Regions from separate parts of the Pseudomonas sp. GW822-FHT04C11 genome, predicted to be linked through region 1. Evidence: predicted binding sites of a transcription regulator. Region 1 holds the regulator's gene; each other region holds the start of a gene.
The links. The regulator sigma-54, encoded in region 1, starts transcription at its own class of promoters, with help from an activator protein. The targets are predictions, from matches to a motif close to ANTGGCATNNANNTTGCTNT.
Positions count from the first base shown of each region.

Region 2: flgB (flagellar basal body rod protein FlgB) is a predicted target of sigma-54. The motif match lies at 4,148-4,167, and genes of this name have one in related genera.
Region 3: glnK (P-II family nitrogen regulator) is a predicted target of sigma-54. The motif match lies at 3,760-3,779, and genes of this name have one in related genera.

Region 1 is NZ_JBXAMS010000016.1:17,166-24,362, reverse strand. It holds gene AC1RJ3_RS22865 (ATP-binding cassette domain-containing protein) at 1-79, opposite strand, end outside; gene AC1RJ3_RS22860 (KpsF/GutQ family sugar-phosphate isomerase) at 356-1,330, shown strand; gene AC1RJ3_RS22855 (KdsC family phosphatase) at 1,330-1,854, shown strand; gene lptC (LPS export ABC transporter periplasmic protein LptC) at 1,862-2,434, shown strand; gene lptA (lipopolysaccharide transport periplasmic protein LptA) at 2,421-2,966, shown strand; gene lptB (LPS export ABC transporter ATP-binding protein) at 2,966-3,691, shown strand; gene AC1RJ3_RS22835 (RNA polymerase factor sigma-54) at 3,873-5,366, shown strand; gene hpf (ribosome hibernation-promoting factor, HPF/YfiA family) at 5,476-5,784, shown strand; gene ptsN (PTS IIA-like nitrogen regulatory protein PtsN) at 5,797-6,261, shown strand; gene rapZ (RNase adapter RapZ) at 6,264-7,121, shown strand; gene AC1RJ3_RS22815 (HPr family phosphocarrier protein) at 7,137-7,197, shown strand, end outside.
Region 2 is NZ_JBXAMS010000005.1:16,538-23,734, forward strand. It holds gene AC1RJ3_RS09805 (ribonucleoside-diphosphate reductase subunit alpha) at 1-965, shown strand, start outside; gene flgE (flagellar hook protein FlgE) at 1,145-2,476, opposite strand; gene flgD (flagellar hook assembly protein FlgD) at 2,508-3,236, opposite strand; gene flgC (flagellar basal body rod protein FlgC) at 3,252-3,695, opposite strand; gene flgB (flagellar basal body rod protein FlgB) at 3,699-4,106, opposite strand; gene cheR (protein-glutamate O-methyltransferase CheR) at 4,355-5,182, opposite strand; gene AC1RJ3_RS09835 (chemotaxis protein CheV) at 5,228-6,160, opposite strand; gene flgA (flagellar basal body P-ring formation chaperone FlgA) at 6,242-7,003, shown strand; gene flgM (flagellar biosynthesis anti-sigma factor FlgM) at 7,155-7,197, shown strand, end outside.
Region 3 is NZ_JBXAMS010000003.1:52,597-59,793, forward strand. It holds gene AC1RJ3_RS05750 (aldose 1-epimerase family protein) at 1-661, shown strand, start outside; gene AC1RJ3_RS05755 (YifB family Mg chelatase-like AAA ATPase) at 668-2,161, opposite strand; partial or broken gene AC1RJ3_RS05760 (BRO-N domain-containing protein) at 2,399-2,924, opposite strand; gene AC1RJ3_RS05765 (accessory factor UbiK family protein) at 3,307-3,567, opposite strand; gene glnK (P-II family nitrogen regulator) at 3,982-4,320, shown strand; gene AC1RJ3_RS05775 (ammonium transporter) at 4,354-5,691, shown strand; gene AC1RJ3_RS05780 (secondary thiamine-phosphate synthase enzyme YjbQ) at 5,905-6,330, shown strand; gene sutA (dormancy-specific transcriptional regulator SutA) at 6,433-6,759, shown strand; gene AC1RJ3_RS05790 (HAD family hydrolase) at 6,938-7,197, opposite strand, start outside.

The DNA.
Region 1 (7,197 bases):
CATTATTGAAAATGCTGCGCGCGCCGCGCTTGAAGGACACTCCCTTCAGCTCGACCGCGTAGGCGTTATCGGCACTCATCTAAACTCCTTGCGATGCAAGCCTCTCACTCGGACGCCGGGCTCCCTGCCGAGAGCACACAACATCCTGGGCAGGCCGAACTGGCGACGAACTATATCACCGCTAATGCAAAGCGCCCAAGGCCGAAGCCCGCGGTGTTCAGCATCAAGACAGGCAAATAGACACAAGTTTCAGCGTTTGCGGGGGTCGCCTGAATAAAGCACGACGAACTAACGTGAGGGATTTGCTCATTACCGCTATAATCGCCGCCTTTTCTCAGGCTATACGATTTCTGACATGAGCCAATCCAGCGACCTGATTCAATCAGCACAACGCACCATCCGCCTCGAGCTTGAAGCCGTAGAAGGCTTGCTGGCCCACATCGACGCAGATTTCGTACGCGCTTGCGAGATGATTCTGGCCAGCAAAGGCCGCGTGGTCGTGGTCGGCATGGGCAAATCCGGGCACATCGGCAACAAGATTGCCGCCACCCTCGCCAGCACCGGCACCACGGCTTTTTTCGTACACCCCGCCGAAGCCAGTCACGGCGACATGGGCATGATCACTCGCGATGACATCATCCTCGCGCTGTCGAACTCCGGCTCCACCAATGAAATCGTCACGCTGCTGCCGCTGATCAAGCGTCTGGGCATCAAGCTGATCAGCCTGACCGGCAATCCTGATTCGCCGCTGGCCAAGGCTGCCGAGGTGAACCTCAATGTTCATGTCGAGCACGAAGCGTGCCCGCTGAACCTGGCACCGACCTCCTCCACCACGGCAGCGCTGGTAATGGGTGATGCACTGGCCGTTGCCTTGCTGGAAGCCCGCGGCTTCACTGCCGAAGATTTCGCGTTCTCACACCCGGGCGGCGCTCTGGGTCGCCGTTTGTTGCTGAAAGTCGAAAACGTCATGCATGCCGGCCAGGAACTGCCGCAAGTAGTCCGCGGCACACCGCTCAAAGACGCGCTGATGGAAATGACCCGCAAGGGCCTGGGCATGACCGTGGTACTGGAAGCTGACGGCAAACTCGCCGGCATTTTCACCGACGGCGACCTGCGTCGCACACTGGACCGGACCATTGACATCCATCAAGCCACCATTGACGACGTCATGACGCCTCATGGCAAGACTGCGCGCGCCGAAATGCTCGCCGCCGAAGCCCTGAAAATCATGGAAGACCACAAAATCAACGCACTGGTGGTGGTCGACAACGAGGACCGTCCGGTGGGCGCCTTGAACATGCACGATTTGCTGCGCGCGGGAGTAATGTAATGAGCACGGACCTGCTGCAACGCGGCAAAAACATCAAGCTCGCGGTCTTCGACGTCGATGGCGTGCTGACCGACGGCCGCCTGTACTTTCTCGAAGACGGCAGCGAATTCAAGACCTTCAACACGCTCGACGGCCAGGGCATCAAAATGCTGATGGCCTCCGGCGTGACGACCTCCATCATCAGCGGACGCAAGACCCCGGTGGTCGAGCGACGCGCCAAAAACCTTGGTATTCCTCACCTGTATCAGGGCCGCGAGGACAAACTGGTAGTGCTCGACGAGCTTCTGGCGCAACTGGGCCTAAGCTATGAACAGGTTGCCTACCTGGGCGACGACCTGCCGGATCTGCCGGTGATTCGCCGTGTTGGCCTGGGCATGGCAGTGGCCAACGCCGCCAGCTTCGTCCGCGAAAACGCTCACGGCATCACTCAGGCCCGTGGCGGCGAAGGTGCCGCTCGCGAGTTCTGTGAGCTGATCCTGCGTGCCCAGGGCAACCTTGAAGCGGCTAATGCCGCGTACCTGTGAGCCACTTATGCTGAGCAAGAAAATTCGCAACATAGTGTTTTTCGGGGTCATTGCCGCGTTGCTCGCGGCCGTTGGCTACTGGAACATCAGCCCGGAACGCTTTCTCGACAAGCCGGTAGCGCACGTCGACGAGAGCCAGATCGACTACTACGCCATCAACGCCCACAGCGTGCAGTACCTGCCCGATGGCAAATTGCAGTATGACCTGACATCCGACAAGGTCGAGCACGTCAAAGCAACCGACATCACCCTGCTGACCAACCCCGACCTGAACATGTATCGGGGCACCGCGTACCCTTGGCACGTCCAGAGCAAGCGTGGCGAGGTCAACTCAGGCGGCACTGAAGTTGAATTGATCGACTCGGTACGTATCGCACGCACGGACGAGCAGAACCGCCCGATGCTGATTACCAGTAGTCGTATGACGGTATTCCCGCAACAGCAATATGCGCAGACCCAGCAAGCCGTTAGAATCGACGGCGCTGGTGGTGTATCGACTGGTAACGGAATGAAAGCGTATTTGAAAGACAGCAGGATACACCTGCTATCGAACGTAAGAGGACAGTATGAGGCTCGTTAAAACTCTCCCTATTTTGCTCAGTCTGGGCGCAGCACTGGGAAGCGTGAGCGCCTGGGCTCTGCCGAACGATAGCCAGCAACCCATTCGCATTCAGGCTGACGATGCTCAGCTGGACGACAAGAATGGCGTGGCCACCTACAAAGGTGACGTGATCATTACCCAGGGCTCGATGATCATCAAAGGCAACACCGTGACCATCACCCGCACCAAGGCCGGCGACATCGATGTCGTGACCTCGGTGGGCAACCTGGCGTATTTCGAGCAGTTGCAAAAGCCGACCGACACGAAACCCGTCCAGGGCTACGGGGTGACTATCCAGTACCATGCCGCGCAAAACCGCATCGTACTGATCGACCGCGCCAAGGTGATCAACGAAGGCAACACCACCGAAGGCGAGAAAATCGTCTACGACACCGTCAAGCAGGTTGCTAACGCAGGCCGCGCTACCGGTGCCTCGGTCACTGCGCCGCGCCCACGGGTCGATATGGTGATCCAGCCGAAAAAGAAAACCGACGAGCAGAAGGCCCAGTAATGGCAACTCTGAAAGCCCAGCATCTGGCCAAGAGCTACAAGAGCCGCCAGGTCGTGCGTGACGTCAGCCTGTCGATCGACAGCGGCCAGATCGTCGGCCTGCTTGGCCCGAACGGTGCCGGCAAGACAACCTGCTTCTACATGATCGTGGGCCTGGTCCAGGCCGATCAGGGGCGCGTACTGATCGACGACCTGGACGTCAGCCACCAGCCAATGCACGGTCGTGCACGAGCGGGTATCGGCTATCTGCCACAAGAAGCGTCGATCTTCCGCAAACTCTCGGTCGCCGACAACATCATGGCCATCCTCGAGACCCGCAAGGAACTCGACAAGGCCGGTCGTCGCAAAGAGCTGGAAAGCCTGTTGCAGGAATTCCACATCAACCATATCCGCGACAACCTCGGCATGAGCCTTTCCGGTGGCGAACGTCGCCGTGTGGAAATCGCTCGCGCCCTGGCCACGGCACCGAAATTCATCCTGCTCGACGAACCTTTCGCCGGCGTGGACCCGATTTCGGTGGGCGACATCAAGCAGATCATTCATCACCTCAAGGCCAAGGGTATCGGCGTGCTGATCACGGACCACAACGTTCGTGAAACCCTGGACATCTGCGAAACCGCCTACATCGTCAACGACGGTCAATTGATCGCCGAAGGCGACGCCGAAACCATCCTGGCCAATGACCTGGTCAAGGAAGTGTATCTGGGCCATGAGTTCCGCCTGTAAGCACTGAGGTGCCTGGTCAGTCGCCGGAGCGCTTGCCCCAATAAAACTATACGTATTTATTGTTACAGCGCTCTAGGCAAACACTTCAGTTTCAGGCATATAATTTGCTTATGTTTGGCGCTCCGGCGCCCTGTAGTGGATGGCGCATGTGCGCCGGCGAATAAGGTGTTAAGCCCCTGCCATGAAACCATCGCTAGTCTTGAGAATGGGCCAGCAGCTGACGATGACACCGCAGCTGCAACAGGCCATCCGCCTGCTCCAATTGTCGACCCTGGACCTGCAACAGGAAATCCAGGAGGCACTGGAGTCCAATCCAATGCTCGAACGCCAGGAAGAAGGCGACGACTTCGATAACGCCGACCCGATGGCGGACAATATCGAGCAGAAACCCAACACCGACATCCAGGAACCCTCCTACCAGGAAACCGCGCCGACGGTAGACAACCTCGAGGAAGGCGACTGGAATGAGCGCATCCCTAACGAACTGCCGGTCGACACCGCCTGGGAAGACGTTTACCAGACCAGCGCCAGCAGCCTGCCGAGCAACGATGACGACGAATGGGACTTCACCACTCGCACTTCCGCCGGCGAAAGCCTGCAGAGTCATCTGCTCTGGCAATTGAACCTGGCGCCGATGTCCGACACCGATCGACTGATCGCGGTGACCCTGATCGATTGCATCAACAATCAGGGCTACCTGGACGAAACCCTCGAGGAAATCCTCGAAGCCTTCGATCCGGAACTGGACATCGAGCTCGACGAGATCGAAGCCGTCCTGCATCGCATCCAGCAATTCGAGCCGGCCGGTATCGGCGCACGCAACCTCAGCGAATGCCTGTTGCTGCAACTGCGCCAATTGCCAGCCAATACCCCTTGGCTGGCTGAGGCCAAGCGCCTCGTCATCGATTACATCGACCTGCTGGGCAGCCGCGACTACAGCCAACTGATGCGCCGCATGAAGCTCAAGGAAGATGAGCTACGCCAGGTCATCGAACTGGTGCAAAGCCTGAATCCGCGTCCAGGCTCGCAAATCGAGTCCAGCGAAGCCGAGTACGTCGTTCCCGACGTCATCGTGCGCAAAGACAACGAGCGCTGGCTGGTGGAGTTGAACCAGGAGTCGGTTCCGCGCCTGCGCGTCAACCCGCAATACGCCGGCTTCGTCCGTCGCGCCGACACCAGCGCCGACAATACCTTCATGCGCAATCAGTTGCAGGAAGCGCGCTGGTTCATCAAGAGCCTGCAAAGCCGCAACGAAACCCTGATGAAAGTCGCTACCCAGATCGTCGAGCACCAGCGCGGCTTCCTTGAGTACGGCGATGAGGCCATGAAGCCTTTGGTCCTGCATGACATCGCTGAAGCGGTCGGCATGCACGAGTCGACGATTTCACGGGTGACCACGCAAAAATTCATGCATACCCCACGCGGTATTTATGAACTGAAATACTTTTTCTCCAGCCATGTCAGCACCTCTGAAGGCGGCGAATGCTCGTCCACAGCGATCCGCGCAATCATCAAAAAACTGGTTGCAGCGGAAAATCAGAAAAAGCCGTTGAGTGACAGCAAGATCGCTGGTTTACTGGAGGCACAAGGCATTCAGGTGGCCCGCCGCACCGTCGCCAAGTACCGCGAGTCCCTGGGGATCGCGCCTTCGAGCGAACGCAAGCGGTTGATGTGACGGGCTACGCCATAGCGTTCCAGGGTGTGTTCGAAAGCTTTTCGGACACGCTCTAGTGGCAGGCAAGCCAGCCTGCCGCCTTATGCACTGGCAACGAAGGAGAAGCTGTATGCAAGTCAACATCAGTGGACACCAACTGGAAGTGACCGAACCCCTGCGCATCTACATCGGCGAAAAGCTCGACCGATTAGAAAGGCATTTCGACAAGATCACCAATGTGCAGGTCACGTTGACCGTCGAGAAGCTGCTGCAGAAAATCGAAGCCACGCTGCATATCCCCGGTGGAGAAGTGGTCGCCAACGCTGAGCATAACGACATGTATGCCGCGATCGACGCCCTGACCGACAAGCTGGATAAACAACTCAAAAAGCATAAGGAAAAGACCCAGAGCCTCCTCCAGGGCGCGACCGGTCGTTAACACTCCCAACCCATGATCCGACTTGAAAACATCCTGACCCCCGGCCGTTCTTTGGTGAACGTGCCGGGCGGCAGTAAAAAGAAAGCCCTCGAACAAATTGCCAACCTGATCGCCCGCGAAGTGCCGGGTCTGGCCATGCAGGATGTCTTCGAGAGTCTGGTCGCCCGTGAAAAACTCGGCTCCACCGGTTTTGGCAACGGCATCGCCATCCCCCACTGCCGCCTCAAAGGTTGCGAGTCGCCCATCAGTGCCTTGATGCACCTGGACGCTCCTATAGATTTCGACGCCATCGACGGCGCTCCGGTCGACCTGCTATTCGTTCTGCTGGTCCCGCAAGCCGCTACCGATGCGCACCTGGAACTGCTGCGCCAGATCGCCAGCATGCTCGATCGTAAAGAAGTCCGTGATCGCCTGCGCAGCGCAAAAAGTAATGAAGCCCTGTATCAGGTTGTCCTCGACGAGCAGAACGGTCACTAATCATGCGCTTGATCATCGTCAGCGGCCGTTCTGGCTCAGGTAAAAGTACCGCCCTCGATGTACTGGAGGACAACGGTTACTACTGCATCGACAACCTGCCGGCCGGCCTGTTACCGGAACTGGCCGAGCGCGCACTGATTCACACCGAACTGGCGCAACCGCTGGTTGCGGTTTCCATCGATGCGCGCAACCTGCCGAGCCACCTGTCACGCTTCCCGGAACTCCTGGAAGAAGTGCGCAGCCGGCACATTCAATGCGATGTGCTGTACCTGGACGCCGACGAAGAAACCTTGCTCAAGCGTTTCTCGGAAACCCGTCGCCGCCACCCGCTGAGCAGCGCCAACCGCTCGCTGGCCGAAGCCATCGATGACGAAACCAATCTGCTGGGACCGATTGCCGACCTGGCGGACCTCAAGGTCAACACCACCAATCTGAACCTGTATCAGTTGCGCGATACCATCAAGTTGCGCCTCTTGAACCAGCCAGAGCCGGGCACTGCGTTTCTGGTGGAATCCTTCGGCTTCAAGCGGGGCATGCCGGTGGATGCCGATCTGGTGTTCGACGTACGTTGCTTGCCGAACCCATACTGGAAGCCGGAACTGCGCGGTCAGTCCGGGCTGGACCAGCCGGTTGCCGAGTACCTGGCAGCTCAACCGGATGTCGAAGAGATGTTCCAGGACATCTCCACTTACCTGCTCAAATGGCTACCGCGCTTTGCCGCCAGCAACCGCGCTTACGTCACCATCGCCATTGGCTGCACCGGCGGGCATCATCGCTCCGTCTACCTGACCGAACGCCTGGGTCAGGTCCTGCAACAATCCCTGAAGAACGTCCAGGTTCGCCACCGCGACCTTAGCTAAAGGATTCACACCGCGATGCCTGCTCTGGAAATTGAAATCATCAACAAACTGGGTCTGCATGCCCGTGCTTCCGCCA
Region 2 (7,197 bases), on a different contig from region 1:
ACTCGGTGCCACAAGCGAAGAACTCCAACTTCAAGCACCGTCCGGTCGGCCTGGGCATCATGGGCTTCCAGGACGCTTTGTACCTGCAGCACATCCCTTACGGTTCCGACGCGGCTGTCGAGTTCGCCGACAAGTCGATGGAAGCGGTCAGCTACTACGCGATCCAGGCTTCCTGTGACCTGGCTGACGAGCGTGGCGCTTACGAGACGTTCCAGGGTTCGCTGTGGTCCAAAGGCATCCTGCCGCTGGATTCGCAACAGATCCTGATCGATCAGCGTGGCCAGAAGTACATCGACGTTGACCTGAACGAAACCCTGGACTGGGCGCCGGTGCGTGCTCGCGTACAGAAAGGTATTCGTAACTCCAACATCATGGCCATCGCACCGACCGCAACCATCGCCAACATCACTGGCGTCTCGCAGTCGATCGAACCGACCTACCAGAACCTCTATGTGAAATCGAACCTGTCGGGCGAATTCACCGTGATCAACCCGTACCTGGTTCGCGACCTCAAGGCTCGCGGTCTGTGGGACTCGGTCATGATCAACGACCTGAAGTACTACGACGGTTCCGTGCAGCAGATCGAACGCATCCCGCAAGAACTCAAAGAACTCTACGCGACTGCCTTCGAAGTCGACACCAAGTGGATCGTTGACGCGGCCAGCCGTCGTCAGAAGTGGATCGACCAGGCTCAGTCGCTGAACCTGTACATCGCCGGCGCATCGGGCAAGAAGCTCGACGTGACCTACCGCATGGCCTGGTACCGTGGCCTGAAAACCACTTACTACCTCCGTGCCCTGGCCGCGACCAGCACCGAGAAGTCGACCATCAACACCGGCAAGCTGAACGCTGTTTCCAGCGGCGGCAACCACGGTGACGACTCGGTCCTGGCAGCTCCAGCCGGTCCTGCTCCAGTACCGAAGGCGTGCGCCATCGACGAGCCGGATTGCGAAGCCTGCCAATAAGCTGAGCCGGTAAGCGCCACAAGGTGCTTACCTGAAACCCCCGATCAGTCTTCTGGACTGGTCGGGGGTTTTCTTTTGCGTATGAGCTGGGGGGCGCCTAGCTCCTACAGGTTTGCCTCAGGCACAAAAAAGCCCCTCTTGCGAGGGGCTCCTTGTGTAGCGCTATCAACCAACCAGCATCAGGTCATCTGAATGATGGTCTGCATGATGGTGCTCTGGGTGGAGATGGTTTTGGCGTTGGCCTGGTAGTTGCTCTGCGCCTTGATCAGGTTGACCAGTTCGTTGGTCAGGTTGACGTTGGACTCTTCCAGGGAGTTGGACTGAATCGAACCCAGGGACCCGGTTTCCGGAGCATCGTAGCCAGGGATACCCGAGGCGAACGTTTCTTTCCAGCTGGTGCCACCTACGGCTTGCAGGCCTTGTTCGTTGGTGAAGCTGGCCAGCGCAACCTGGCCGATGGCCTTGCTCTGGTTGTTACTGAAGTTGGCGAACAGGGTGCCGGTGCCGTCAATGGTCAGGTTGGTGATCTGGCCGGTGGCATAACCGTCCTGAGCCGGGATAGAGCGGGCAGAGTCGGCATTGAACTGCGTAGTGTTGGTCATCGAAATGGTCAATTTGCTAGCGCTTGGTGCCGCGCCGTTGGCCGCCCACACACCGTTGGTGACCTTACCCGGCACCCAGTTGGCCAACGTCACGGTATTGGCTGCGTTAGGGGCCGCAGGCGTCGCCGGTGGTGTTGCCACCGAGACCAGTTTGCCAGCGGTATCAAACGTGATGGTCGTAGCAATCGGGGCGGTGACTTTCGGGTCGCTGCCGGTGGCATCCGGGTTGCGACCGTCTACCAGGGTGTAGGTCTTCCACGTGTTGGCGCCGGTCTTCACCATGTATTGATCCATGACGTGCGAGTTGCCCTGGCTGTCATAGATCGGCGTACTGAACGATTTGGTGTAGGTGGCGAGGGTGTTTGGGTCGAATGGAGTACCGGTGGCCACCGTGTCGTCAATCACCGGAGCAGTCGAATCCAGGTTGATCGTCGAGGACACGGTCGACGTCGGTTTTGGCGCCAGATTCGAAGTGTCGATCTTAAGGTCAGTCAACACGCCGTTGATGACCTTGCCATTGGCGTCCACACCGTAACCCTGCAAACGGGCAGTTTGATTGGTATTGGTGATGAAGCCATCCTTGTCGACCTTGAACGTACCGGCACGGGTGTAGGTCGTCGAGCCGTTATTGCTCAGGGTGAAGAAACCCGAGCCATTGATGCCCATGTCCAGCACGTTGCCGGTGTTGTTGATATCACCCTGGGTGAACTGCTGGGATACGTTGGCCAGGTTTACACCGCTACCGACAACTTTAGAGCCGTTGCCCAGCTTGGTTGCCGAGTAGACATCGGCGAACTCGGCGCGCGAAGACTTGAAACCGGCGGTCGCAACGTTGGCGATGTTGTTGCCGGTCACGTCCAGTTGTTTGTTGGCTGCATAGAGACCGCTAAGGCCGATATTGAAAGACATATTCCACTCCTTTATGCCGCGTTAGCCGGCTCTATAGACCAATGGTTTGAACTTTGGACAGGGCGATAGGGCCCAGACCTGCAAGATTGAGCATCAACTCGCCGCCGGTTTGGCTCAGCGTCACGCTGTTGACCGTTGCTGGCAGGTAGGTGGCCAGATCGGTCGCCGTGCCGTTGATCGGCGCATTGGCCTTGACGGTATAAGTGCCCGCAGCGACTGCGGCGCCGCTATTGTCGTTGCCGTCCCAAGTGAAGCTGGCGCTGCCTGCAGGCTGAGTGCCCAGGTTAAGGGTTCTCACAACCTTTCCGCTGGCATCGCTGATAGTCACCGTGCCATCGGTGATGGACGATGTCAGGTTCACCGTACCGGTCAGGCCCTTGCTCGGGTCGCTGATCTGAGCGGTGCTGGTTTGCGCAATCACCGAACGACCCACCAGAGAAGAAGCCTGCAAGGCCTGGGAAGAGCTGAAATTACTGGCGAGAGAACTCACAGTCGTATTGAGGGAAGTGATCCCTTCAAGGCTACTGAACTGCGCCAGTTGAGCCACGAATGCGCCGTTGTCCTGCGGCGAAAGCGGGTTCTGGTTCTTCAACTGGGTCACCAGCAACTGCAGGAACGCGTCCTTGCCCAGCGCCTTGCCACCGGTCGCGCTACTGGTTGCTGCGGAAAGGCCATTCGCGGCCGTACCGGTGCCCTTGACCGAGGAGTTCGCCAGCAGGTCGGTCATGCTCAGGCCGCCGGTGGAATCGGTAACGCTCATAAAAATCGCCCCTTATCACTGACCGAGGGTCAGGACCTTCTGCATCATGGTTTTGGCGGTGTTCATCATTTCCGCGTTGGTCTGGAACGAACGACTGGCAGAAATCATGTCGGCCATTTCCTCCACCACGTTGACGTTGGGGTAATACACGTAACCCTTGGCGTCAGCCGCCGGATGGTTCGGCTCGTAGCGTGCTTCGAGGTTGCTTTGATCTTCGACTACGCCGAGTACCTGCACGCCCTGGCCTGCGGCATCCTGATTCTGGAACAGCGAATTGCTGCCACCGGACTGACCGCCCTGGAACATGGTGGCAAACACCGGGTGACGGGCACGGTAGGTCTGATCGATGCTCGAAGAGACGGTCTCGGCGTTGGCGATGTTACTGGCGACGGTGTTCAAGCGAGTGGTTTGAGCACTCATGCCGCTACCGGCAATGTTGAATACACTGGACAGAGACATGGATTACTCCCCGCGCAGGGCTGATACCAGCCCTTTGAATTTGCTGTTGAGCAGCGTGAAGCTGGCCTGGAAGTTGACCGCGTTTTGCGCGTAGTTCGACTGTTCCAGTTGGGCGTCCACGGTGTTTTGGTCAATCGACGGTTGCATCGGCGTGCGATACAGCAACGACTCCTCACCACTGCTCATACCCTGGGCTTCGATATGACGGCTATTGGTCATGTTCAAAGCAAAGGTGCCGTTCTTGTTCTTGTCGTTCTGGGCAGCCAGCACCGACGAGAAGTCCAGATCCCGAGCCTTGTAGTTCGGGGTATCGGCGTTGGCAATGTTGTTGGCCAGGACTTCGGCACGCTGAGCGCGGAAGCCCAGGGCTTGTTCGTGGATACCGAGCGCTTTATCGAAGCTGATGCTCATGTCGGAAACCTTTGGGTGACCTGATTTTTCGTAACAGGGTTATAGCAAGCCCCGTGCCAGCTTCTAAAACCCCATAAACCGGGGCTTTGCGAGCGGCGGCAAAGCGGCAATGCCAGAAAAGCGGCAACGGATTTCCGGCGCCTGCCGCTTTTCTGCCGCCTGTCCCCCCAAAGCTCCTACAAAGAAAACAAAAAAAACGGGAGCCCCTGAGGACTCCCGTTTTTTTTTCAGTACCGACGACTGGCCGATCACTTCGCCTGATAGATGATCCCCGGGCTGCACTGAACCATCTGATAATGATCCGGCAAACCGTTCAACGCTTCGGAAGCCCCCAGGAACAGATAACCGCCCGGCTTCAGCGTGCTGTGAATCCGCAGCAGAATGTCTTTCTTCACTTCGGCAGAGAAGTAGATCAATACGTTGCGGCAGAACACGATGTCGAACTTGCCGAGACTGGCGTAGCTGTCCAGCAGGTTGAACGAGCGGAACTCCACCCGACTCTTGATCGGTGCCTTGATCGCCCAACGTCCCGGCCCTTTCGGATCGAAGTAGCGTTGCAGACGCTCCGGTGAAAGACCTCGACCAATCGCCAGGCTGTCGTACTCACCGGTCTTGCAGTTGGTCAACATGGTCCCGGACAGGTCGGTGGCAACGATCTGCACCCCCATCTTCAACTGCCCCATATTGACCCGCTCGAACTCGTCGATCGACATCGACAGCGAATACGGTTCCTGCCCGGACGAGCACGCCGCCGACCAGATCCGCAGGCGCTGCCCGGGACTGGCCTTGATGGACTCAGGCAGCACTTTGTTCTTCAAGACTTCAAACGGATAGGTGTCACGAAACCAGAGGGTTTCGTTCGTCGTCATCGCGTCCACCACCATCTCGCGCAAACCACTGCGCGGTTGGGTCTGCATCCGCTGCACCAACTCACCCAAGGACTTGATGCCTTGCTGTTCCATCAGTTTGTTGAGACGGCTCGACACCAGATACTGCTTGTTCTCACCGAGCAAAATGCCACAGGCTTTTTCCAGGAAGACCCGGAACTGTTCGAAATCCAAATTACCCGTAGACAATGATGCCGCCTCTTAAATCGTATTGACCGCCAGGAGCGAAGGCCACTAGCTGATATCTGCTGCTTTGATCCGGTCGACTACCCGGGATGCCAGGTCATCAGGACGGAATTTGGCAAGGAAGTCATCGGCACCGACTTTCTTCACCATCGCCTGATTGAATACACCTGACAACGAAGTATGCAGGATGATATGGAGCTTTTGCATGCGAGGGTCGCTGCGGATCTCGCTCGTAAGGGTGTAGCCGTCCATTTCGGGCATTTCGATGTCGGAAATCATCATCAGAAACTCTTCTTCCGGCTTCTTGCCCTCATCGACCAGTTTGCGCAGGTAATCCAGCGCTTGCCGGCCGTCGTTCAACGCAACGACTTCAACCCCCACCGTCTGCAGGCAACGCGAGACCTGCTTGCGCGCCACCGACGAGTCATCGACCGTGAGCACTCGCAACGAAATCGCCTTGTGCTGGGTCTCGGCATCGATCACGCCCACCGAAATCACATCCGACGTCGGCGCAACTTCCGCCAGGACCTTTTCCACGTCGATGATTTCGACCAACTGATTGTCGACTCGAGTCACTGCGGTCAGGTAATGATCGCGACCCGTGCCCTTGGGCGGCGGATGGATTTCTTCCCAGTTCATGTTGACGATCCGCTCGACCGACCTCACCAAAAAACCCTGAGTCTTGGTGTTGTACTCCGTGATGATCACGAAGGGATTGCTTTGATCCTGCAACCCGCCTGAGCCGGTCGCCATTGCCAGATCCAGAATCGGAATGGTTGCCCCACGAATATTCGCCACACCGCACACGACAGGACTGGACTTGGGCATCAGGGTCAGTTTGGGGCATTGCAGCACCTCCCGAACCTTGAACACGTTGATCCCGTAAAGCTGCTGGCCGTCGAGACGGAACAACAACAGCTCCAGGCGATTCTGCCCTACCAGTTGCGTGCGCTGGTTAACCGAATCCATTACACCAGCCATGCCCAGACTCCTACACCAACGCTAAGTGTGTTGCGACGCACATTCATCACTAAACGGCACGGCGCTTGCTTTTTAACTGCCATGAACACAAAAACGACATTTTCCCGACGCCTGACATCAATGTGCCGTAAATTCCTCGGCGCCCTGTCAGCCGTATGCCTGTTGAACGTTGGCAGCCCTGCCTTTGCTGACCCGGTTACCTTGCCTGATCTACTTATCGGCGTCACTCAGGGCTTTCTTGAATTCACCGTAGAAGACTATCTGGCCACCAGCCAAACCGCAGGGCGCTACGAAATCGAAGTCAACAAGCTCGACCCGCGCATGCACATGCCGGCGTGCGACAGGGAATTGACAGCGACATTGGAGAGCCCCGCGATACCTCTGGGCCGGGTTACGGTGAAAGTCCGTTGCGATGGCGTCTCCCCCTGGACAGTCTTCGTACCCGCTCAAGTCCGCCTGTTTCGCGAGGTCGTCACGACCACCCGCCCCCTCAAACGAGCCGGAATCATCGACCCTTCGGATGTCATGTTGCGTGAGCGCGATATCAGCCTGATCAATCAGGGATATCTGACAAACGTCGATCAAGCCATCGGACAAAAACTTGTCCGACCAATGGTCAGCGATCAAGTGATTACGCTTGTTCATCTGGAGCAGGCAGAAGTCGTGCGCAAGGGTGATCAGGTGGTCATCACCGCCCGCAGCGGCACGCTCAGCGTGCGGATGCCGGGTGAAGCGCTGTCCAATGGCGGCCTTAACGAACAGATCAGAGTCAAAAACCTCAACTCCCAACGGGTCATCAAGGCGCAAGTCATGGCCCCGGGGCAGGTGGAAGTCTCCATGTAGATAACTGGCGCACAACCGTCCTGTTCCCTAAACTGTGCCTCACGCAGGGCAAATACCGACGCGCCCGGGCTCATCGACTATTGAGCCTAAAGTTTTCCCGGGCATGGCCGAAAACATGGCAAGCGTCCAAATTCCCAGAGGTTTTTTTATCATGGTCATCGATTTCAGCCGTTTAAACAGCTCTCCCACGCTCG
Region 3 (7,197 bases), on a different contig from region 1:
GGCGTTCAAGAAAGTCGACTTCTCGGTAATGACTGAACTGGTCACCGAACCCGGCAGCGTGCGCTTCGCCCTCAACGACACCCTGACCAACAACGGCGACTATCCGAAGGAATACCAGGCGCTCTACCACAGCAACTTCAGCACCCCGTTCCTGGAACAGGGCGCCCGTTTCGCTGCGCCGGTGAAACAGGTGTCACCGTTCAACGACAAGGCCAAGGGGGATTTGCCCGACTGGCAAACTTACCGCGCGCCGACCAAGGACTACGACGAAACCGTCTACAACGTCGTGCCATATGCCGATGCCAAGGGCGACACGCTGACCGTGCTGCATAACAAGGCGGGCAGCCTTGGGGTCTCGGTTGGTTTCAATACCAAGCAATTGCCGGTGTTCTCCCTGTGGAAAAACACCGATACCCAAGGGCAGGGCTATGTCACGGGGCTGGAGCCGGGGACGAGTTTTTCCTACAACCGCCGGTATCAGCGGCCACTGAACCTGGTGCCGACGATTGCCGCCAAGGAGCAGAAGCAGTTCCAGATCAGTTACAGCTTGCTGGCGGATAAAGCGGCTGTGGATAAAGCGTTGGCGCAGGTGAGCGAGATTCAGGGTGGACGGGAGACTGAGGTAAGGCAAACACCGTTGGTGGATCTCACCAAGGAATAACTTCGACTAGTGCGTGGTCGGTCGATACTGCAACGCTTCGGCCAGATGCTCGCGGGTGATGTTATCGACTTGCTCAAGGTCCGCCAGGGTGCGCGCCACCTTGAGCAGTCGGTGGGCCGCTCGTAGCGACAAGGTCAACCGTTCGCACGCGGTTTCCAGCCAGTGTTCATCGGTTGTGGATAACGTGCAGTGTCGGCGCAGGCCCGGCAAATCGAGGAAGGCATTGGCGCAGCCCTGGCGTTTGTGTTGCCGCTCCCTTGCGTCCGCGACCCGGGCGGCGGCGGTTACGGTGTCATCGCCAGGTTTTAACGCGGGATTCAACGCCGTGACTTCGCGGGCAACCGTCAGATGCAGATCAATTCGGTCCAACAGCGGCCCCGACAGTTTGTTGCGATAACGCTGGATCTGGTCCGGTGAGCAGCAACAGCGGCCGCTTGGCTCGCCAAGATATCCACAGGGGCACGGATTCATAGCGGCCACCAGTTGAAAGCGCGCGGGAAAACGCACGCGGTCACGGGCTCGGGAAATCACGATGCAGCCCGACTCCAGCGGCTCTCTCAGCACCTCCAGCACCTTGCGATCAAACTCCGGCAGCTCATCGAGGAACAGGACACCGTGGTGGGCGAGAGTGATTTCACCGGGCTGCGGTTTCGAGCCACCGCCCACCAGCGCCGGGCCGGACGCCGAATGGTGTGGTTGGCGGAACGGTCTTTGTGGCCAATGGCTCAACGGCATACAACTGGTGACCGATTGAATCGCCGCGACTTCCAGCGCTTCACTCTCGGCCAGTGGCGGTAGCAGCCCGGGCAAACGACTCGCCAGCAGGGTTTTCCCCGTCCCCGGTGGTCCGCTGAACAGCAGGTTATGAGCTCCCGCAGCAGCGATCAACAAGGCACGCTTGGCCGCAATCTGGCCCTGTACCTCATTTAAATCGGGGTAGGGTTTGCTGGCGTAGAGCAAGCCATTGGACACAAACGGTTCTACGGGAGTGTGGCCATTGAAGTGCGCGACCGCCTCCAGCAGATGATCCACCGCAATGACCTTCAGTCCTGACGCCAGGCACGCTTCCTCGGCATTTGCCCGCGGCACCATCAGCGATCGTCCAGCCTTGCGCGCCGCCAGTGCCGCCGGCAACACACCACGGACCGCCCGCACTTCGCCTGACAGCGCCAACTCACCCAGACACTCGACGTCATCCAGCGTCAAAGTCGGCACCTGCACACTGGCAGCCAGAATCCCCAAGGCGATCGCCAGATCGAAGCGCCCGCCGTCCTTCGGTAAATCGGCCGGGGCGAGATTCAAGGTGATACGTCGTGCCGGAAATTGCAGCCCGGAATTGATGATCGCACTGCGCACCCGATCCTTGCTTTCCTTCACCGCTGCTTCCGGCAACCCCACCATCGTCAGCGATGGCAGGCCGTTGGCCAAATGGACTTCTACGGTAACGGCGGGCGCTTCCACACCGATCTGGGCGCGGCTGTGGACGATGGCCAGAGACATGATCATTCCTTGAGCTTGCGAGAACCGCTTCCTGCGGTTTTTTGAAGGGTAGTTGCGGCGTAGTGGTTTAGCGCGGCGGCTGAGGAGCGAAACCTTCGCAGGATGTTGCAGGTGTCGGTTTAAATATTTCGGGGGTGATAAGAACCACTATTTAGACTAATGCCTGTCAGTTAAGCCGTAATGCGATCCGCAGCCTTCGGCAGCTGCTACGGGTCACACGCCGCGCCGTGAAGGTCATTAAAGCGACTGAAGCACCCGTGAAGCGCGTTTCCACCACGGGCCATTGACCATACTTCGTGGTCGCTCCCCCTCCGGCAACAGGTGTGGAACATCCTGCAACCGGATCCACGGCTGGTTGTTCCAGTGCAGCAAGCTCAGCGACATTTCCGGCCAGTTCAGCAGGCTCAGTATCGGGCGTTCGACTGTGGTGGATTGCTGGGCGTCTCTAAGGGCAGGGACCACGTCGTGGGTCAGCCATTCGCGCAGGCCCCGGTATTCGGGGCAGTAGTGATAAACCAGCAGCGCGTAGACGCCGGATTCGCTGATCAGCAGCGTATGTTCGATGCCGCCGTGGATGTGCATTGTCACGGTTTGGTGTTGATCAGGGTCGAGTTTGCGTAGCGCGTTCGTCGAGGAACAGCCGAAGCAATCGACCGAGGTCGCGGGCACTGAACCAAGGCTGGTTTTCCAGCAGCAGGGCGTGGAGGTGGAGTTTGTGGCGGGTGAAGACGTGTGGGATCAGGTAAGCGTCATTGCTATTCATCGATACAGCTCCTTTTGCTTAAGGGGCTGCCAGTAATCGTCGCCAAACGATTAGGTGGCAGCTGTACGCGGGTTGGCGAACCGGAGCAAAAGGAACCCGGCAGACCCGAAGATCTCCCACGCACAGCCGCCATGACTCGAGTCGACGGACAGGAAGAGTCCACCATTGGATGGTCGTCGTGCACCTTAAGCTTTCCGGGTCGCCAAACCCAGTGCTGAACATTCAGCTGAAGTGAGCTTAGAAACCGGGGCTGTGCGGCGCAATCGGAAAGCGGTGGTGTTTTTGTAGGACTCAGCCTGGAAGTAGAGCTGAATCCTAATTGCTGGAAGGTCGTTCCGACCTTATCGCGGGCAAGCCACGCTCCCACAGGGGATTTGTGGGGTCATTCAGTCGGTGGATTCAGCTTGGCTTCCAGCTCGGCGACTTTTGCCTCAAGGCTCTCAAGGCGTGCCCGGGTGCGTGCCAGGACGACCATCTGACTGTCGAATTCTTCCCGGCTCACTAGATCAAGCTTGCTGAAGCCGCTTTGCAGCAGGGCTTTGAACTGGCTTTCGATTTCGCTTTTTGGCAGCGGGGTTTCGCCGCTGAACAGGCGGGAGGCGGTGCCGCTCAGGGCATCGAGGAAGTCTTTGGGTGCGAGCATGAGAAACGTCCTGGAAACAATGGCCGGCAGTGTATCACGCAGTGTCTATAGTCATTGGCGCGGGCACGAATGCACGCTTTTCGCGCATGTTGCCGGGCGTTCGCGCACTGTTGTTGTGCGTATCGCCGGCGGTGATGGGGCATTGGTGCCTGTGGCAGCGGCCAAGGGATTGAAATCAGTAGGTTTTCACGAGATGGCAAGCTTTCTGCTTAGTCCCTTGTGACCCATGCACTGATGCAGTCGCTGTGACGAATGCAGTGCGACAGGCGGAGCGGGGAGTTTCGTCAGGAACGGTTAACTGGCGTCGGTCGGGCGAGTAGGGCCGACGATGCGTTACAAAGCCAGGCACTGCGCTTAGACTTGAGTCGGGTTTGTTTTCCTGGGGCAAGTCCACCAATTCGGGAGAGAGTTTTCATGAAGCTAGTCACTGCCATCATCAAGCCGTTCAAACTGGACGATGTACGCGAGTCGTTGTCCGAGATCGGCGTGCAGGGCATTACCGTCACTGAGGTCAAAGGCTTCGGTCGGCAGAAGGGGCATACCGAGCTGTATCGCGGGGCGGAATACGTGGTCGATTTCCTGCCCAAGGTGAAGATCGATGTCGCCATTGACGACAAGGATCTGGACCGGGTTATCGAGGCGATAACCAAGGCGGCCAACACCGGCAAGATTGGTGACGGCAAGATTTTCGTGGTCAATCTGGAACAGGCTATTCGCATCCGTACCGGCGAAACCGATACCGACGCAATCTAAGCCGCCAAACCCAACGCCCCAGGAGAAAACAAAATGACTCTGCGTAAATTCGCAGGGCTAGGAGCCCTGTTGTCCATCGTAATGCCCGGCCTGGCCATGGCGGCAGATCCGGTGGCTCCTCCAGTCCTCAATTCCGGCGATACTGCCTGGATGTTGACCTCTACTGCCCTCGTGCTGTTCATGACCATTCCAGGCCTCGCGCTGTTCTACGGCGGCATGGTTCGTTCCAAAAACGTTCTCTCATTGATGATGCAGTGCTTCGCCATTACCGGCCTGGTCACCATCCTGTGGTTCCTCTATGGCTACAGCATGGCGTTTGACACCACGGGTATGGAAGCCAACGTCGTCAACCTCAATTCCTTTGTCGGCAGCTTCGCCAAGGCTTTCCTTGCCGGCATCACGCCCGCCAGTATTACTGGTCCTACAGCGCTGTTCCCCGAGGCGGTGTTTGTCACCTATCAGATGACCTTCGCCATCATCACCCCGGCGCTGATCGTCGGTGCATTCGCCGAGCGGATGAAGTTCTCCGCGATGCTGGTGTTCATGGGCATCTGGTTCACCGTGGTTTACGCGCCGATTGCGCACATGGTCTGGAGTGGTCCGGGTTCGCTGTTGGGCGACTGGGGCGTGCTCGACTTCGCGGGCGGCACCGTGGTCCACATCAACGCCGGTGTCGCAGGTCTGGTGGCGTGCCTGGTACTGGGTAAGCGCAAAGGCTTCCCGACCACTCCGATGGCTCCGCACAACCTCGGTTACACCCTGATGGGCGCCGCGATGTTGTGGGTGGGCTGGTTCGGTTTCAACGCAGGTTCCGCCGCAGCGGCCAACGGCACTGCCGGTATGGCCATGCTGGTAACTCAGATTGCTACCGCCGCAGCGGCCCTGGGCTGGATGTTCGCCGAGTGGCTGACCCACGGCAAACCTAGCGCGCTGGGTATCGCTTCGGGCGTGGTTGCCGGTCTGGTTGCGATCACTCCGGCTGCGGGTACCGTTGGCCCGATGGGCTCGATGATCATCGGTCTGGCAGCGGGCGTGGTGTGCTTCTTCTGCGCCACGACCCTGAAACGCAAACTGGGTTACGACGACTCCCTCGACGCCTTCGGCGTGCACGGCATCGGCGGTATTCTCGGCGCGATCCTCACGGGTGTATTCGCAGCTCCGTCACTGGGTGGCTTCGGCACCGTGACCGACATCGCGGCACAAGTCTGGATTCAGTGCAAAGGCGTGGGTTTCACGGTGATCTACACCGCGATCGCCACGTTCATCATCCTCAAGGTGCTCGACGCCGTCATGGGGCTGCGCATTACCGAGGAAGAAGAGTCGGTGGGCATCGATCTGGCGCTTCACAACGAGCGCGGCTACAACATGTAAGCAAGCGCATAAAAATTTGCCCGGCTTGCCGGGCATTTTTTTGTCTGGATTTTTTCTCTGAAAGTACGGCTGAAAGGTTTTTTCGCACACGTTTAGTGGTGTTTGTGACGAGTGTTTTTCCGCGGCCAATGGCTTACATGATTGAAGGAATATTAGGGCCTTTGTTTTTTCCCAGAGCGCGCTAGAATGCGCCCCGAACGTGCGGAGAACTGTATGTGGCAACAGACTCTGATAACCCTGCGGGCACGGCCCCGGGGCTTTCATCTGGTAACGGACGAGTTACTCGCCGGCCTGCCTGAACTCCAGGCATGTCGGGTCGGTCTGTTGCATTTGTGGCTGCAGCACACCTCGGCGTCGTTGACCATCAACGAGAACGCCGATCCGGCGGTACGTCGCGACTTCGAACGGTTTTTCAATCGGCTGGTCCCACAAGGAACAGCTGGCTATGAGCATAACGACGAAGGCCTGGACGACCTCCCGGCGCACTTCAAGGCCAGTTTGCTAGGCTGTCAGTTGAGTCTGCCGATAAGGGCGGGCCGATTGGCGTTAGGTAGCTGGCAAGGTGTTTATCTGGGTGAGCACCGCGATCATGGCGGTGCTCGCAAAGTCCTCGCCACCGTGCACGGTGAAGAGGCATAAACCGCTGGTTACCAGTGGATGTTGATTTTTTTCCGGCGGTCGTCGACAGACGACAAAGCTGGGCTATAACTAATCTGCTTTTCGCAAGTCATGAGGTAGAACATGAGCGACGATGATCTGGAAAACGACGACCTCGAAGTAGGCGACGAAGACGAGACCGAAGAAGGCCTGGAAGCAGCGGCGGAAGACGTTGCTGACGACGATGGCGGTGATGACACGCCGGTCCCGACCGCCAAAGGCAAGGCCAAGGCTGCGGTGTCGGTAGACGAGCTGCCGAGTGTCGAGGCCAAGAACAAAGAGCGTGATGCTCTGGCGCGCGCGATGGAAGAGTTCCTTGCCAAAGGTGGCAAGGTTCAGGAAGTCGAGGCCAACGTGGTGGCGGACCCGCCAAAGAAGCCTGATAACAAGTACGGCAGCCGGCCTATCTAAGCGCCTGCTACGTGCTTGCTGAAAAAGCCCGCCGTCGCTGCGGGCTTTTTCATGGGTGAAACAATAGAGACCGAAAAGCATCGCGGGCAAGCCTTGCTCCTACAGACTGGCGTCGTTCGAGCAGGTGACGACAATCCCGTAGGAGCAAGGCTTGCCCGCGATGACTATCTTGAGGACGCTACGAAATCGAGTTCCACCGCGCCAACAACGCTGGCAACTCGGTCAAGCTGCGAATCTCGGCATCGGGCACCTTGTCGGCTTCCCAGGCTTTACCGGTCGGGTTGAACCAGATCGCCCGCAACCCTGCCTGCTGAGCGCCGGCAATGTCATCGCCGGGATGATCGCCGATATGCACGGCGGCCTCAGCTGTTACATCGCCGCGTTTCAAGGCTTCGTGGAACAGCCGGGCATCGGGTTTGGCGATGCCGATATCCTCTG